DNA from 3 places in the Martinezella sp. CNPSo 3957 genome. Region 1 is predicted to be linked to each of the others. Evidence: predicted binding sites of a transcription regulator. Region 1 holds the regulator's gene; each other region holds the start of a gene.

The links. The regulator LexA, encoded in region 1, represses DNA repair genes until DNA is damaged. The targets are predictions, from matches to a motif close to TGTTCNNNNTGTGTTCNG.
Region 2: the regulator LexA is predicted to act here: its motif matches at 4,224-4,241, upstream of AC13QE_RS14740 (DNA recombination protein RmuC).
Region 3: the regulator LexA is predicted to act here: its motif matches at 2,602-2,619, upstream of dnaE (DNA polymerase III subunit alpha).

What each region holds. Positions count from the first base shown of each region.
Region 1 covers NZ_JBXSOU010000008.1:166,699-171,859, forward strand. Annotated here, with positions in the region: gene gltA (citrate synthase) at 1-1,038, opposite strand, end outside; gene AC13QE_RS19670 (ComEC/Rec2 family competence protein) at 1,330-3,798, shown strand; gene lexA (transcriptional repressor LexA) at 3,779-4,501, opposite strand; gene AC13QE_RS19680 (VOC family protein) at 4,920-5,161, shown strand, end outside.
Region 2 covers NZ_JBXSOU010000005.1:195,251-200,411, reverse strand. Annotated here, with positions in the region: gene AC13QE_RS14750 (methyl-accepting chemotaxis protein) at 1-1,789, opposite strand, end outside; gene AC13QE_RS14745 (ribokinase) at 1,984-2,883, opposite strand; gene AC13QE_RS14740 (DNA recombination protein RmuC) at 2,986-4,164, opposite strand; gene def (peptide deformylase) at 4,351-4,866, shown strand; gene AC13QE_RS14730 (FitA-like ribbon-helix-helix domain-containing protein) at 4,930-5,161, shown strand, end outside.
Region 3 covers NZ_JBXSOU010000003.1:56,343-61,503, reverse strand. Annotated here, with positions in the region: gene AC13QE_RS08765 (lipoprotein-releasing ABC transporter permease subunit) at 1-656, shown strand, start outside; gene AC13QE_RS08760 (ABC transporter ATP-binding protein) at 671-1,354, shown strand; gene AC13QE_RS08755 (DUF5680 domain-containing protein) at 1,360-1,827, opposite strand; gene AC13QE_RS08750 (hypothetical protein) at 1,904-2,500, opposite strand; gene dnaE (DNA polymerase III subunit alpha) at 2,855-5,161, shown strand, end outside.

The DNA.
Region 1 (5,161 bases):
GCGCTCCAGCTCGATCGCGATGTCGAGCAGCGGATCGTCCTTGATGCCGAGTTCGCCGAGAACCTCATGCGCCGTCTTCTGCATGATCTTGGCGCGCGGGTCGTAGTTCTTGTAGACGCGGTGGCCGAAGCCCATCAGGCGGAACGGATCGTTCTTGTCCTTGGCGCGGGCGATGAATTCCGGAATGCGGTCGACCGTGCCGATTTCGTTCAGCATGTTCAGGGCCGCTTCGTTGGCACCGCCGTGAGCCGGTCCCCAGAGGCAGGCGATGCCTGCTGCGATACAGGCAAACGGATTGGCACCGGAAGAGCCTGCCAGGCGAACCGTCGAAGTCGAAGCGTTCTGCTCGTGATCTGCATGCAGGATGAAGATGCGGTCCATGGCGCGGGCAAGCACCGGGTTGACGACATATTCTTCGCAGGGAACGGCAAAGCACATGCGCAGGAAGTTGGACGCATAGTCGAGATCGTTCTTCGGATAAACGAAGGGCTGGCCGATATGGTACTTGTAGGCCATGGCGGCGAGCGTCGGCATCTTGGCGATCATGCGCAGGCTTGCGACCATGCGCTGGTGCGGATCGGTGATGTCGGTCGAGTCGTGATAGAAGGCAGAGAGCGCGCCGACACAGCCGCACATGACGGCCATCGGATGCGCGTCACGGCGGAAGCCTGTGAAGAAGCGCGACATCTGCTCATGCACCATCGTGTGGTGGGTCACGCGATAGTCGAAGTCCTTCTTCTGCGCTGCCGTCGGCAGTTCGCCGTAGAGAAGGAGGTAGCAGACTTCCAGGAAATCGCCGTGTTCGGCCAGCTGATCGATCGGATAACCGCGGTGCAGCAGAACGCCTTCGTCGCCATCGATATAGGTGATGCTCGACTCGCACGATGCGGTGGAGGTGAAACCAGGATCGTAAGTGAAAGTAGAGGTGTTCTTATAAAGGGCACCAATATCAATGACACTCGGGCCGATGGTTCCGGTCTTGACCGGCAGGTCCACCGTCTTTTCACCCCAAGTTAGTTTCGCGCTTTGTTCCGTCATGCTGATCCTCCAAGATTTGGCGGGATTGACGCCATAAAAAGCGCCAAAAGGTTAAGCGACTACCGACTAGCTATATGATCCAGAGCCTAATGCCAAGTTATCCTAACGCTGAATTGTGCAATGCAGTATCAACTTTTGGGCACTGCAGAAGCGCCCTTTCGTATGCTACGCCGGGAAACCGGCCCAATTGAGCTTTGTTCCCGCCGATTTCAGTTGAATTCACTGTGTGGTGACGGCACAAATCGCGCAGAAGCTGTAATTTGGCGCGGGGGCAGTCAGCGAGTGCCTAATTTGGAGGCATCCGACCAGCAGGAAGAGAGCAGGGACGTCACCGCGTCTCCGCAATCTCGCGCCTTTTCCGCCACGATTACCCCTAGCGCCAAAGCGCAACAATGGGAACGAACACAGGATCAGGCGCCGCTGACGTCGCGTTTGCTGCGTGTTCAGAAGCGTCTTGGAACTGCCGTCCTCGGCTTGATTGCGGAGGAAGCGGCCCATGGCCGCGCTGTTCTTTTCGCGCCGATCTATATGGGTTTGGGTGCGATTATCTGGTTCGAGGCGCAAGTCGATCCGCCTCCGCAGGCGTTTCTCGCAGGCCTCGTTTTGTTTGCTTTGGGTTTTTTGCTAAAGCGCGATGCGGGCAGGCTGCTTCATCACACACTTTTCGCCGGTATGCTCATCTGCCTGGGCATGGCGCTCGCGCAGTGGGAAAGTTGGCGGGTTTCCACCGTCATGCTCGACTCGGCCGTGACGACGACCGTGACCGGGCAGATCGAGCGACGGGAATCCTATGACAATGGGCGCTGGCGCTATGTCGTCCGCGTCGAGGCAACGGAAAAACCCTCTATCCGCCGCGCGCCGCAGCGGGTTACGGTCTTCGTGCGCAAGCAGGTAGAGCCGTTCGATCTGGGGGATCGGATCCAGGGCAGGGCGCGCCTGACGCCTCCGGCCGGACCGGCATTGACGGGTCTTAACGATTTCGCTTTCAGCTCTTATTTCAACGGCATCGGCGCGAATGGCTTTGCCTACGGAACGCCGGAATTATTGTCGCCATCCGGTGACGATGCTGCCGGCTCGTTACTGGATGCGGCCGATATCTGGCTCGCTGGCCTGCGTAACAGCATCGGCGACCGCATCAGGCAAACTTTGCCTGGAGACACCGGCGCCTTTGCAGCAGCGCTTGTCACCGATGAGCGACGTGCGATCTCGAAGGATACGACCGAAGCCCTGAGAATTGCCGGCCTGACCCACATCATTGCAATTTCCGGCCTCAACATGGCGCTGTCGGCCGGCATCTTCTATGTCGGTCTGCGCTATTTGTTCAGCCTGTTTCCCGGTGTCGTCCAGGCCTGGCCGACGAAGAAGTTCGCAGCCTTCGGCGCGCTTCTGACGGTCACGGCCTATTACCTCATTTCCGGCTTCGGCGTCTCTGCCGAACGCGCCTTCATCATGATGGCGATCATGCTGGTGGCCGTGCTTTTCGACAGGCCATCCATCAGCTTGCGCAATGTGGCGCTCTCAGCCATCGTCATCCTGGTCTTGTCATCGTCTCAGGTACTCGGTCCGAGTTTCCAGATGTCTTACGCCGCAACGCTGGCGCTGGTATCAGGCTATTCGCTGTGGAAACGACGGCGGCATCGCGAAAACATCCTGCCGCGCATCCGTCTGTTAAGTCCACTACTGTTCGTCACGCGCTTCTTTGGAGGCGTGATGTCGACCTCGTTCATCGGCGGTGCGTCGACGGCCATTTTCTCGATCGAGCACTTTCACCGGTTGGCGACATATGGACTTGCTGCCAACCTTGCGGCCATGCCCGTCGTCTCTTTCATCGTCATGCCCTTCGGTATGATGGCGATGCTGCTGATGCCTTTCGGAATCGATGGACCGTTCTGGAAAGTCACCGGTGAGGGACTGGAGCTTGTGATCGCTATTGCAAAAACGGTGGCTGGGTGGGGAGGTGATATCACCTTCGGCCGCCAGCCTGGCTGGCTGATGCCGACTTTCATTGCCGGCTTCCTGATCATGAGCATGTTGCGGACCCGGCTTCGCCATCTGGGCCTGTTGCTGCTGCTGTCATCTGTCGGTGTGGCCGCGTTCGGCTCTGGTGTGCCGAAGCCGGATCTGATGATCTCGGAAGATGGCATTCTGGTTGCCTTGCGCCAGGATGATATCCTCGCCACCAATCGCGAGAGACCGCAGGCCTTCATCTTTGAGCAATGGCAAAAAGCACTGGTCGCAGCCGAACATCAACCGCCGACCATGCTTCCGACCGATAGCCGGCTTCCGCAGATCAGCAAGACGGATCGGCACAAGCGACTAAGTAACGAGGAGGAGAAGGCGGTCCGCACCGCAATGGAAGAAGCTTTGGACCGCACCATGCAAGGCAGCTTTGCCTGTCAGAAGGGAGCATGGTGTGTCGCCATGCTCGAAAACGGCGCGATATTGGTCACCATTGAGAATGCAGCCTATCTGCCCGCGGCTTGCGACACCGGGAGCATTGTTGTGACGCCAATCCGGCTGCGGCTGGACCATTGCCGTTCCGGAGCAACGCTCATAACCGGTGCGACATTGCGCAAAACCGGCTCCATCGAAATGGTGCTTACCTCAGACAAGCCCATTATATCCGCCGCATTCAACAACCCGCAGCGCCCCTGGACCAGGCATCGAACCTATGATTGGCGCACCGGCAAATTCGACGCGCCAATTGCAAAGGCGCCGCCAGTCCCGGACAATTCACCGGTCAGTGATAGCGACGAATAAGGCCGACGAGCTTGCCCTGAACCTTGACGCGATCCGGCCCGAAGATGCGGGTTTCATAGGCTGGGTTCGCGGCTTCCAGCGCGATGGAGGCACCCTTGCGACGGAAGCGCTTCAAGGTAGCTTCTTCATCGTCGACGAGTGCAACGACGATATCGCCGGGATTGGCCGTGGTCGAATTGCGGATAATGACCGTATCGCCGTCGAAAATTCCGGCGTCGATCATCGAATCCCCTCGAACTTCAAGCGCATAATGTTCGCCGGAGCCGAGCATGTCGGCGGGAACCGTAATGTCGTGCGTATTGTTCTGGATGGCCGAGATCGGAACGCCCGCTGCGATGCGACCCATCACCGGTACGGACGCCGAGCCGTTGTGATCGTCATTTGCCACCTTCGACGGAGCGGGCGGGGCAACGGGCTGCGGCTTGCCGAGGCTGCCCTCGATGACGCTCGGCGAAAAGCCGCGACGCGGCTGAAGGCTGGGATTATAAGCATCCGGGAGCTTGATGACTTCGAGAGCCCTGGCCCTGTTCGGCAGCCGGCGGATAAAGCCGCGCTCCTCCAGCGCCGTGATCAGACGATGGATACCGGATTTGGATGCCAAATCCAATGCATCCTTCATCTCGTCGAAGGACGGCGGAACACCGGATTCCTTCATGCGTTCGTGAATGAAGAGAAGCAGTTCCTGCTGCTTGCGCGTCAACATCGTCTTGGAACCCCAGAATCAAGAAAAGCCGTGAAACAAATCCAGAACGGACACTATATGTTCCATATGTGTTCCGCAAGTGCTTAAATTTCGGTAAAGCCTTGTAGTGTCAGTTAAATAATTACGACTTACGAATGGGTCGGGTTAGGATGTCGAGACGTTATATAGGCCTCAACCATTTGAAAAATATAGAAAATATCGCCATTTCCGTTCTCGGGCTTTACTGCTCGGTCGGCGTATTCAAGAAGCGGATCCATATTGGACGTCATTGGCCACACGCGTTGAGGGTAAGAATCAGCAATCACGTTTGCGAGATTGCTTTCAGTCCTGCCCCTATGCGTTGAGTGTTCCATACTCCTATCTTGAATTGCGCGGGGGAAGGGCGCAAATCTGCTGCCACAGGCAAACAGGAGGAACCATGATTTCGTCACCGCACCCGCTGGATCATCTCGTGCTGCCGACCGTCAATATCGCTCTGGCGCGCGAACGCCTCGGCAAGCTCGGTTTCACGGTGGCTCCGGATGCGCGTCATCCCTTTGGCACACAGAACGCCTGCGTCTTCTTTGCCGATAAAACCTATCTCGAACCCCTGAGCGTGGCATCTCTGGAGCAGTGCGAGAGGAGCATTTTGGACGGCAATGTTTTCGTCGCGCGCGATCA
Region 2 (5,161 bases), on a different contig from region 1:
CCCGCGCCGCTTCGACGCCGGCGTTGAGCGCCAGGAGATTGGTCTGGAAAGCAATCTCGTCGATGACGCCGATGATGCGCGACACTTCCTGCGACGATTGCTCGATGCCGTGCATGGAGGAAATGGCCTTCTGCACGATCTCGCCGGAATGCTCGGCATCCTGAGACGCCGCGTTTACGCTGCTTGCCGCCGTGCGTGCGTTTTCGGCGCTGGAATTGACCTGCGCGGTCAGCTCGTTGAGGGCTGCCGCCGTCTCTTCGAGGCTGGCCGCCTGCTGTTCGGTGCGGCGGGCGAGATCCGAGGCACTGTTGCTGATTTCGCCGGTGCCGCTGCCGATATTGCCGACGCTGACATTGACGGTATGAACCGTCTCCTCAAGGCTCGCCAGCGCAGCATTGAAGTCCTGCTTGAGCTGGGCATATTCGCCGGGGAAATCGTCCGTGATCCGCTGTGTGAGGTTGCCCTTGGAGAGCTCGGCGAGGCTATTGCCGAGAATGCTGACGATATGGCGCTGGAGGGTGACGCTCTCGTTGCGTTCGCTCTCCGACCGGCGGCGTTCGCCCTCGGCAGCCAGACGCTGATCGTTGGCTTCGCCTTCGAGGCGCTTGGTGTCGGCAAGCGCAAAGCGGAACCCTTCCAGTGCCTTGGCGACCGAGCCAACTTCGTCTGCACCTGCCTGGCCGGCGACCGGTTCGGCATAATTGCCGGTGCTGAGGCGATTGACGCTTGCGACGAGGCCGGCGAGCGGCTTCTGCACGAAACCGCGCACAGCGACGTAGAGGGCGAGCATGACGGCGGCAAGCACGAGAATGCCGGCAACGATCATCATATAGGTCTGATCGCGTACCGGTGATGCAATGGCGCTATGCGGCACGTCGATGAGAACGACCCAGGTGGCATTGAGGCCGGGAACGGCGAAAGGATAGACGACGCGGTCGAATGCTTCGCCGCCATTTTCAGAAAGGTTCTTGAGGACGCTTGAAGAAGAGGTGGTCAGCGCCGCCTTGATGACGTCAGCGCCAGAACCGTTATAGTCCTTCATCAGCAGGTCGACGCTCGGTGCCACCAGCCACTTGTTGTCCTGGGAAACCAGCAGCACGCGGCCGGTGCCGAAAGGCTGCATCTTCTGCAGCTTCGTCGAAAGCGAGCCGAGAGAAATGTCGACCCCTGCGACACCGATCAGCTTGCCGCCCGACATGACGGGATAGGCGATCGAGCTCATGGTCGTCGGAACGTCGGTTCCCTGCGCGAGATAGGGCGGCGTGATCGCGCCCTTTCCGCTGTCGGCGGCAAGCTTCCACCAGGCGGCGCTGTAATCATTGTCGAAAGTCGAGAACTGGATGCCGCCATCCTTGGTCTTCGACCAATAGGGCGTGAAGGCGCCCTTGTCGTTGACGGCCTGATCCTTGTTGTTGGCAAGTTCGGTCGTCTTGCCATCCAGCGCGCCGAGCTGCTCACAGAACCAGCTGCCGAAGGCAAAGGCATTCTGCTCGACATTGGCCTTGAGGATATTGATCATGCCCTTGCGGTCGAAGGTATGACCCTCGTGGCCGCGGCCGATGATGGCGGCCATGGAGCGGGCGGCGCTCGCCAGTTCGCCGACATTTGCGGCGATCTCGTTGGAAATGGACTTGGCCTCGGTGTTCGCCTGATCCATTGTCAGCGTCTCGACGCGATCGCGGGTCTGGGAAATCAGCAGAAAATTGGAAACCAGCAGAACGAGTGCGATCGCCAGCCCGGTGACCAAGATGAGCTTGGCCGCAAGCGACTTCATGCGAAAGATGAACATCATTTCCTCGAAAAAGCGATGCGTCGGATACACATTATCCGAATGCAAGGTCGGCGCAGGATGGCCCTGTCATGGAGCCGCCGTTAAGATTCCTGCCGCAACCGGAAGGCTATGCGCGCCAGGCCAGAGGAGAATGATATGGAAGCGCAAAAATTTAATTAATTGCGCTTCCCGATGCGTGGGGAATTTTAGCTTTAAAGCTTTTCGGCCACTTCGCTTGCAACCGGAATGGACGGCTGTGCTCCAGGCTTCAAGCAGGCGAGCGAACCGGCGACGGCAGCCCGACGCAGGCTGGCATGGAAATCCAGGCCTTGATCGAGGCTGGCTGCAAAATAACCGCAGAAGGTATCGCCGGCGCCGACGGTGTCGACCGGCTCGATCACGAGACCCTTGGCGCGCGCGAGCTCGCCGTCGCGAATGGCGATGACACCATCGCCGCCAAGCGTGACGATCAGCGTCTGGCCGGTTTCACCATGTAGGCGAACCAGGGCTGCCTCGCGCTCGGAAGCCGACATGTTGTCCTGGCCGGCAAGCCTCTCGAATTCCGTCTCGTTGGCGATGACGATATCGGCAAGGCGGCCGAGGCGGGCAGCTTCCGGGATCAGCGGCGCCAGATTGAGCACGGTGCGCACGCCCTTTGCTTTCGCGGCGTTCAGCGCCATCTCGACGGCCGCGACCGGAATTTCGAGCTGAAGCATTAGCGTATCGCCGGCATTCAGAGCAGCAATGGCGGCCGCTGCGTGTTCGGCGGTGTTCGTACCATTGGCGCCCGGCACAACGGCGATCATGTTCTCACCGTCACCCCCCACGAGGATGAGAGCCGTGCCCGTCGCTTCGGATACATGCCGGACGGTGGAAAGATCGGTCCCTGCCGTATCGAGCAAGGCAAGCGCAGGTTCCGCGAAGGCATCATTGCCGACCGCCCCGCTGAGGCGGACCGTTGCGCCGGCGCGGCGCGCGGCCAGCGCCTGGTTGGCGCCCTTGCCGCCGGCGGCCGTGGAAAAGCCGTTGCCGGCAACCGTTTCGCCCGGCTTCGGCAAACGATCCGTGGTGGCGATGAGGTCCATATTGATGGAGCCGAAAATAGTGATCATGCGATGTCCTGCCCTGGGTGTTGCGCCTGCATGATCCTGCCCAGAAGGCTGCCTTTGTCTTTTCGGATCATGCATCGAGTGGGCGCGACACTGCCGAAGCGATCAGTCTTCGTCAACTACCCTGAGCTTGAGTTGGCTTGTGCGGTTGTCGACAGGCTTGGGCCGTTCTTCCGCGCGCGGCTTGGCAGGCTCTTTTGCCGCCTCGAATTCCAGCGCCTCTATCCGCTCGCCGCGCCTCGCCAGCTTGTCAGCAGAGGTAACGATCATATCGACATCCTTCTGCGCCATGGCGAAATGCCCCTGCAGCTTGCGCACGCGTTCATCGAGGCGCGAGAGGTCATCCATCAGATGCGCCACTTCGCTCTGGATCACATGGGCCTGCTCGCGCATGCGTTGATCCTTCAGGACAGCTTGGATGACCTGGATCGACAACATCAGCAGCGAGGGTGAGACGATGACGATGCGCGCGCGCTGGGCCTTCTGCACGATCGCCTCGAAATTCTCGTGTATCTCGGCAAAGATCGACTCGGACGGCACGAAGAGAAAGGCCGTATCCTGCGTCTCACCGGGGATCAGATATTTTTCCGAGATATCGCGAATATGCAGCTCCAAATCCCGGCGGAACTGCTGTGCGGCGATCTTGCCATGTTCGGGGTTGGCAGCAGCGCGAATGGCACTCCAGGCTTCCAGCGGAAATTTCGCGTCGATCACAAGCGGTGGCGAACCGTTCGGCATGCGAACGGTACAGTCAGGCCGTGAGCCGTTCGATAGCGTCGCCTGGAATGCATAGGCGCCCATCGGCAGCCCATCGGCGATGATGGTTTCCATGCGTGCCTGGCCGAAGGCGCCGCGTGTCTGCTTGTTGGAAAGGATGGCCTGCAAGCCGACCACATCCTTCGCCAGCGTCTGGATATTGGTCTGGGCGGCATCGATGACGGCGAGCCGTTCCTGCAGGCGGCGCAGGTTTTCATGGGTCGAGCGCGTCTGCTCGCCGATCGTCGCCGTCACCCGCTGCGACATGCCGTCGAGGCGCTGGCCGATGGCTTGATTGAGCTCGGCCTGTCTGGAGCCGAAGACTTCGGCCATGGTGGCGAGCCGTCCCTGCATCTCCGCCTGCGACCGTAGCAGCGCCGCCATCGTATGCTCGGCGTCGAGCGCGTCGTCTTCCGCGCGTGCCTTGCCGCGGACGAAAAGGACGATGACTGCGATCGCAAGCAGGATGACGAGGCCGGTCAGAACTTGGACGGTGGAAATGGCTTGGCCGAAGATGATGAAAGACATGAAACCTGGCGCGCTGATGAAGTTCTTATGGGCACCATAACAAAACCATCGCGAATATCCAGATCAAAACGTGAACATAATTTCTGGATCATTTGCGCTGATCCAGATGGCCGTCGTTGAAAAAACACTGTCTCACCGCCATCTTGGCGATTCCATCGCACAACAAGATGCGTTATGGGAAACGTCATGACGATCAAGCCACTCATCATTTTGCCCGATCCGCTGCTCCGCCAGGCTTCCAAGCCCATTGAGCAGATCGATACCGAAATTCAGCGCCTCGCCGACGACATGCTGGAAACCATGTATGACGCGCCGGGCATTGGCCTTGCTGCGATCCAGATCGGCGTTCCCCGCCGCATGCTCGTCATCGACGTCGCGCGCGAGGGCGAAGAGAAAACGCCACTGGTCTTCATCAATCCGGAGATCGTCGCGTCTTCGGATGAACGTTCGGTCTATGAGGAAGGCTGCCTCTCCATTCCGGATTATTATGCAGAGGTGGAGCGCCCGGCGCGCGTCACCGTCAAGCATCTGGACCGCAATGGCAAGGAGCAGCTCACCGAGGCCGACGGCCTGCTTGCGACCTGCGTGCAGCACGAGATCGACCATCTGAACGGCGTGCTCTTCATCGACTATATCTCGCGCTTGAAGCGGGAGATGGTGATCAAGAAATTCACCAAAGCTGCGAAGTCCAAGGCTCTCTGATCCCAGACATTGAAAGATCGGCTTCAAGCTCCTATGATATCATTGATATCATAGGAGGCGCGAATGAGTGATCTGTTGCTGCGCGGCATCGACGACAGCTTGAAGAAGCAGTTGCAGGCCAATGCCAGCAGGCATGGCCGCAGCCTCTCGGATGAGGCGATCGAACTACTGCGTCAATCGCTTGGACGCCAGCAGGGTGGGAGCAACTCGGCGGGGGAGGGGTTGAGAGCAATTCTTGGCGCAGAAAAGCTCAGCGAAGAGGAAATCGAGGCAATCAATGCTTTTCGGAATGCGC
Region 3 (5,161 bases), on a different contig from region 1:
CGGAATATGATTCTTCCGTCGTCTTCATGCCGCTGGAGGAGGCACAGGTCTTTTTCAATGCCGAGGGCATTGTCGAGAAGATCGAGCTCTTCATCACCAATCCCGATGACGTCGATCAATTGCGGCCAAAGATCGAAGAGGCGGCGGGGCGGCAGATTTTCCTGACGGACTGGCGGCAGGTCAACGCCACTTTCTTCTCAGCCCTCCAGGTCGAGCGCAACACGATGTTCATGATCCTGACGCTGATCGTTCTCGTCGCCGCGCTGAATATCATTTCCGGCCTGATCATGCTGGTGAAGGACAAGGGCAGCGACATCGCCATCCTGCGCACGATGGGTGCGACGTCGGGCGCGATCATGCGCATCTTCTTCATGACGGGGGCGGCGATCGGCGTCGTTGGAACGTTCGCCGGCGTCATACTCGGTGTCCTGGTCTGCCTCAATATCGAGTCCATCCGCCAGTTCTTCTCCTGGATTTCCGGCACCGTGATTTTCAATCCCGAGGTCTATTTCCTCAGCAAATTGCCGGCGCAGATGAATCTCAGCGAGACCATCTCCGTCATCGTGATGGCACTCACCCTGTCCTTCCTTGCCACCATCTTTCCGGCCTGGCGGGCCTCGCGGCTCGATCCGGTGCAGGCGCTGCGCTACGAATAAGGATATTTCATTTGATGAAACGCAACGTCGTTCTCCAGCTCTCTGGCGTGGAGCGTCACTACGGGCAGGGCGAGACGCGGCTGTCGATCTTGAAGGGGGCGGATTTCACGCTGCACAGCGGCGAGATTGTTGCGCTCGTCGCGCCGTCAGGCACGGGTAAATCGACGCTTCTGCATGTGGCTGGGCTGCTTGAGCATCCGGATGGCGGCGAAGTCCTCGTCAACGGTCAGGCCTGTGAGGACTTGTCTGACGATAGACGTACCGCCGTGCGCCGCAGCGAGATCGGCTTCGTCTATCAGTTCCATCACCTGCTTCCGGAATTCTCGGCGCTTGAGAACATCATGATGCCGCAGCTCATTTCCGGCCTCTCGCGGAAAGATGCCAGCGAGCGAGCCGCCCAGCTTCTCGACTATATGCGCATCGGCCATCGCGGTGATCATCGCCCCGCCGAATTGTCCGGCGGCGAGCAGCAGCGTGTCGCAATCGCCCGTGCGGTTGCCAATGCACCGCTGGTGCTTCTGGCTGACGAGCCGACAGGCAATCTCGACCCGGCAACGGCGCATTACGTCTTTGACGCGCTGGAGGCGCTGGTGCGCCAATCCGGTCTTGCGGCGCTGATCGCCACGCACAATCACGAGCTGGCAGCCCGCATGGATCGTCGCGTGACACTGAGCGAAGGCAAGGTTGTGGAGGTCTGATCCCTTTACGGGATGATCAGGCCACCGCGATAATCCAGTTCGTAAGCCCTGCGTTCGCTCACGACGATAGCTTCGTAGCCGCTGAAATGGTGGCAGTCGCCGATGTTTTCATCGATGTAAAGCCCATAGGCATGCTCGAACTCGAAACCGCCGAGAAAGCGCCTTTCGTCAAGATAGAGCCGCAGCAAGGCCGCCTTGATCACCATGCCGGCGCGCGTTCCGTCGATCAGGTCGTGTTCGACGATATGGCCGAAATAGTTCATGGCCCATACCGGCTCGCCGTCATGCCATACGAGCTCCTGTCCGGCGAAGTCAGTGCCGCCGAAGTAGCTGTCGAGATAGCGCCAGCGGCCGCTCGCATAGCCAATGTCATGCGAGCCGCTACGGCAGGATGGCAGCCTCTCGCCGTCACCGACATAGGTTTCGGCTTTGGCGACGACAATAAAATCGTTCAGCTCGGCAAGATCCGGCATGACCCTCTCCAATTTTGGTGAGCGGCCAAGATGCCATTCAATGCGAGATTTGTAAAGAACAAAAAGAGAACATTTGCTAGCGATGGCTGCTTTCGCAGGCCTTCTGGCCGATATCATCCTGCCAGTCCTGGATGGTGACGGCCTTGGCATCGGCCTTCAGTATCTTGTCGTCCTTGGTCACCTTGCCGGTCAGAACGTTGTAATCGCAGCTATAGCTGTTACCGGGTTCGACGTTGTCACGAAAATCGTAGCTATAGCCGGCAACCAAAAATGCGCTGTTGCGATAGGCAAGCGTCAAAGTCTGATGCCATCGGTCGCGCCCGATCGCATCGTTCTGCGAGGTGACCGCGATTGAACCGTTCGGCAGTGCGGCGATCGATGGTTCCTGGCCGTAGATACCGCCAGGCTCAGCGCGGCCCCATACCTTATCAGGGGCGGCCGCGGCCAGTTTGAGCAGCTCATGTTCCTTGTCGCGGAGATAGATATAGATCCCGATCTCATAATCGGCCTGGTCATTCGGCGGCATCGTCACCAGTAATGCAAGGTCCGGCTTGCCGTCCTTGTTCCAATCGCCGATCGCCGCGTCGATGATGCGGTCGGAAGCAATGGTATCTTCGGCGCGAGCCGCGATTGCGGTCAAAAGAAGAATGAGAGCGAAGCCAAGTGACTTCATCGTGATTCCCCGGTTTGCCTCTGCATAGCGCCCGGCCGCGCCGGCGTCCATTGCAGGCTGAAAAGTGGTCAGATGAAATTTACTGATGCATCTATTGACTCTCGAACAAAAATGGAACAAAAAGAAAACATAACGAGTAAGGAGCGCCTAAATGACCGACATTATTCGAGACGTTGCAGCATTCACTTCCATCGTCATGTTCGTCGCCAGCTTTTCCCTCATCATGATGGCGATGTAAGTTTTATCCCCGTTTGCGCATGCTGTTCCCATATTTGATGGGAGCAACTTCTGGACTTTATGGTCCGCAATGCCGAAAATGCCGCTGATTCATTCAGGCGTGCGGAAGGGTATGAAATGGCGGATGCGGGTGGCAGCGGCGCGGCAGCGCCGGTCGGCGAAATGCCGGAATTTGTGCACCTCAGGGTTCATTCCGCCTATTCTCTGCTAGAGGGCGCATTGCCGCTCAAGAAGATATTGGCCAAGGCTGCCGGGGACAGCCAGCCGGCCATTGCGATTACCGATACCAACAATCTGTTCGTCGCCCTGGAATTCTCGCAGAAGGCGATGGATGAGGGCCTGCAGCCGATCATTGGCTGTCAGGTATCGATCGATATGGAGGATGGCGGCGAGAGCGAGAAGCGCGGGCCGCAGCAAGCTTTGGCGAAGATGCCATCCCTCGTGCTGCTTGCCGCGACCGAGCGGGGATATGAGCGCCTCGTCGATCTCGTCAGCCGCGCCTATCTCGGCGGCGAGGGCAACAACGCCGTTCACATCGCAGCCTCATGGCTGGATGAGATCGGTACGGGAGGGTTGATCGCGCTCACCGGTTCGCTCACCGGCCCGGTCGATATGGCTTTGAAAGAAGGGCATGCCGCACAGGCGCTCTCCCGATTGTTGAGGCTGAAGCAGCTGTTCGATGACAGGCTCTATGTCGAATTGCAGCGCCACGGCACCTATGATCGTCGTCACGAGCAGAAGATGATCAAGCTGGCTTACGAGCACGAGATCCCGCTCGTTGCTACCAACGAAGCCTTTTTCCCGACGCGGGACGATTACGATGCGCATGACGCCTTGATGGCGGTGGCCCACAACGCCATCGTCTCGGACGATACGCGATTTCGCCTGACGCCGGATCACTATCTGAAGAGCCGCGCAGACATGGCAAAGCTTTTCGCCAACTTGCCTGAAGCGCTTGAGAATACGGTCGAGATCGCTCGCCGCTGCTCTTTCGTGTTGAAGACCCGCTCGCCGATCCTGCCGCGCTTTACCGGGGCGACTGACGACCCTGAAGAGGCTGGACGCGCCGAGGCGGCCGAGCTGCGCGCTCAGGCGGTCGAGGGCCTTGAGCAGCGCATAACCTCGCTTGGCATGGCGCCGGGTTACGAGGAGAAGGATTATCGCGATCGGCTGGAATTCGAACTGAGCGTCATCGAGCGCATGAAGTTTCCCGGCTACTTTCTGATCGTTGCCGACTTCATTAAATGGGCCAAGCGCCACGATATCCCTGTCGGCCCCGGTCGCGGTTCCGGTGCAGGCTCGCTCGTCGCCTATGCGCTGACGATCACTGACGTCGATCCGCTGCGCTTCTCGCTGCTATTCGAGCGCTTCCTCAATCCGGAACGCGTCTCCATGCCGGACTTCGATATCGACTTCTGCCAGGACCGGCGTGAAGAGGTGATTCGCTACGTGCAGGCCAAATACGGCCGCGAGCAGGTGGCGCAGATCATCACCTTTGGTTCGCTGCAGGCGCGTGCGGCCTTGCGCGACGTTGGCCGCGTGCTCGAAATGCCCTATGGCCAGGTCGACAAGATCTGCAAGCTGGTGCCGAACAATCCTGCTAATCCGACCCCCCTTAGCAAGGCGATCGAGGAGGAGCCGCGCTTGCAGGAGGAGGCGGACAAGGAGCCAGTCGTCGCGCGTCTTCTCGATATCGCCCAGAAGATCGAAGGCCTCTATCGCCACGCATCGACCCATGCCGCCGGTATCGTCATCGGCGACCGCCCACTGTCGAAGCTGGTACCGATGTATCGCGACCCGCGCTCCGATATGCCGGTCACCCAGTTCAACATGAAATGGGTGGAACAGGCCGGTCTGGTGAAGTTCGACTTCCTTGGCCTGAAGACCCTTACGGTTCTAAAGACGGCGGTCGATTTCGTCGCCAAGCGCGGCATCTCGATCGATCTTGCCAGCATCCCGCTCGACGACAAGAAGACCTACGACATGCTCTCGCGCGGCGAGACGGTTGGCGTGTTCCAGGTGGAAAGTGCGGGCATGCGCAAGGCGCTGATCGGCATGCGCCCGGACTGCATCGAGGATATTATCGCGCTCGTGGCGCTTTATCGTCCGGGCCCGATGGAGAACATCCCGGTCTACAATGCCCGCAAGCATGGCGAGGAAGAGATCGAGTCGATCCACCCGAAGATCGACTATCTCCTGAAGGAAACTCAGGGCGTTATCGTCTATCAGGAGCAGGTGATGCAGGTCGCCCAGGTGCTCTCGGGCTATTCGCTTGGCGAAGCCGATCTTCTGCGCCGCGCCATGGGTAAGAAGATCAAGGCGGAGATGGACCAGCAGCGCGAGCGCTTCGTCGACGGTGCCATCAAGAACGGCGTGTCGAAGGGGCAGGCCGATGTCATCTTCGATCTGCTCGCCAAGTTCGCC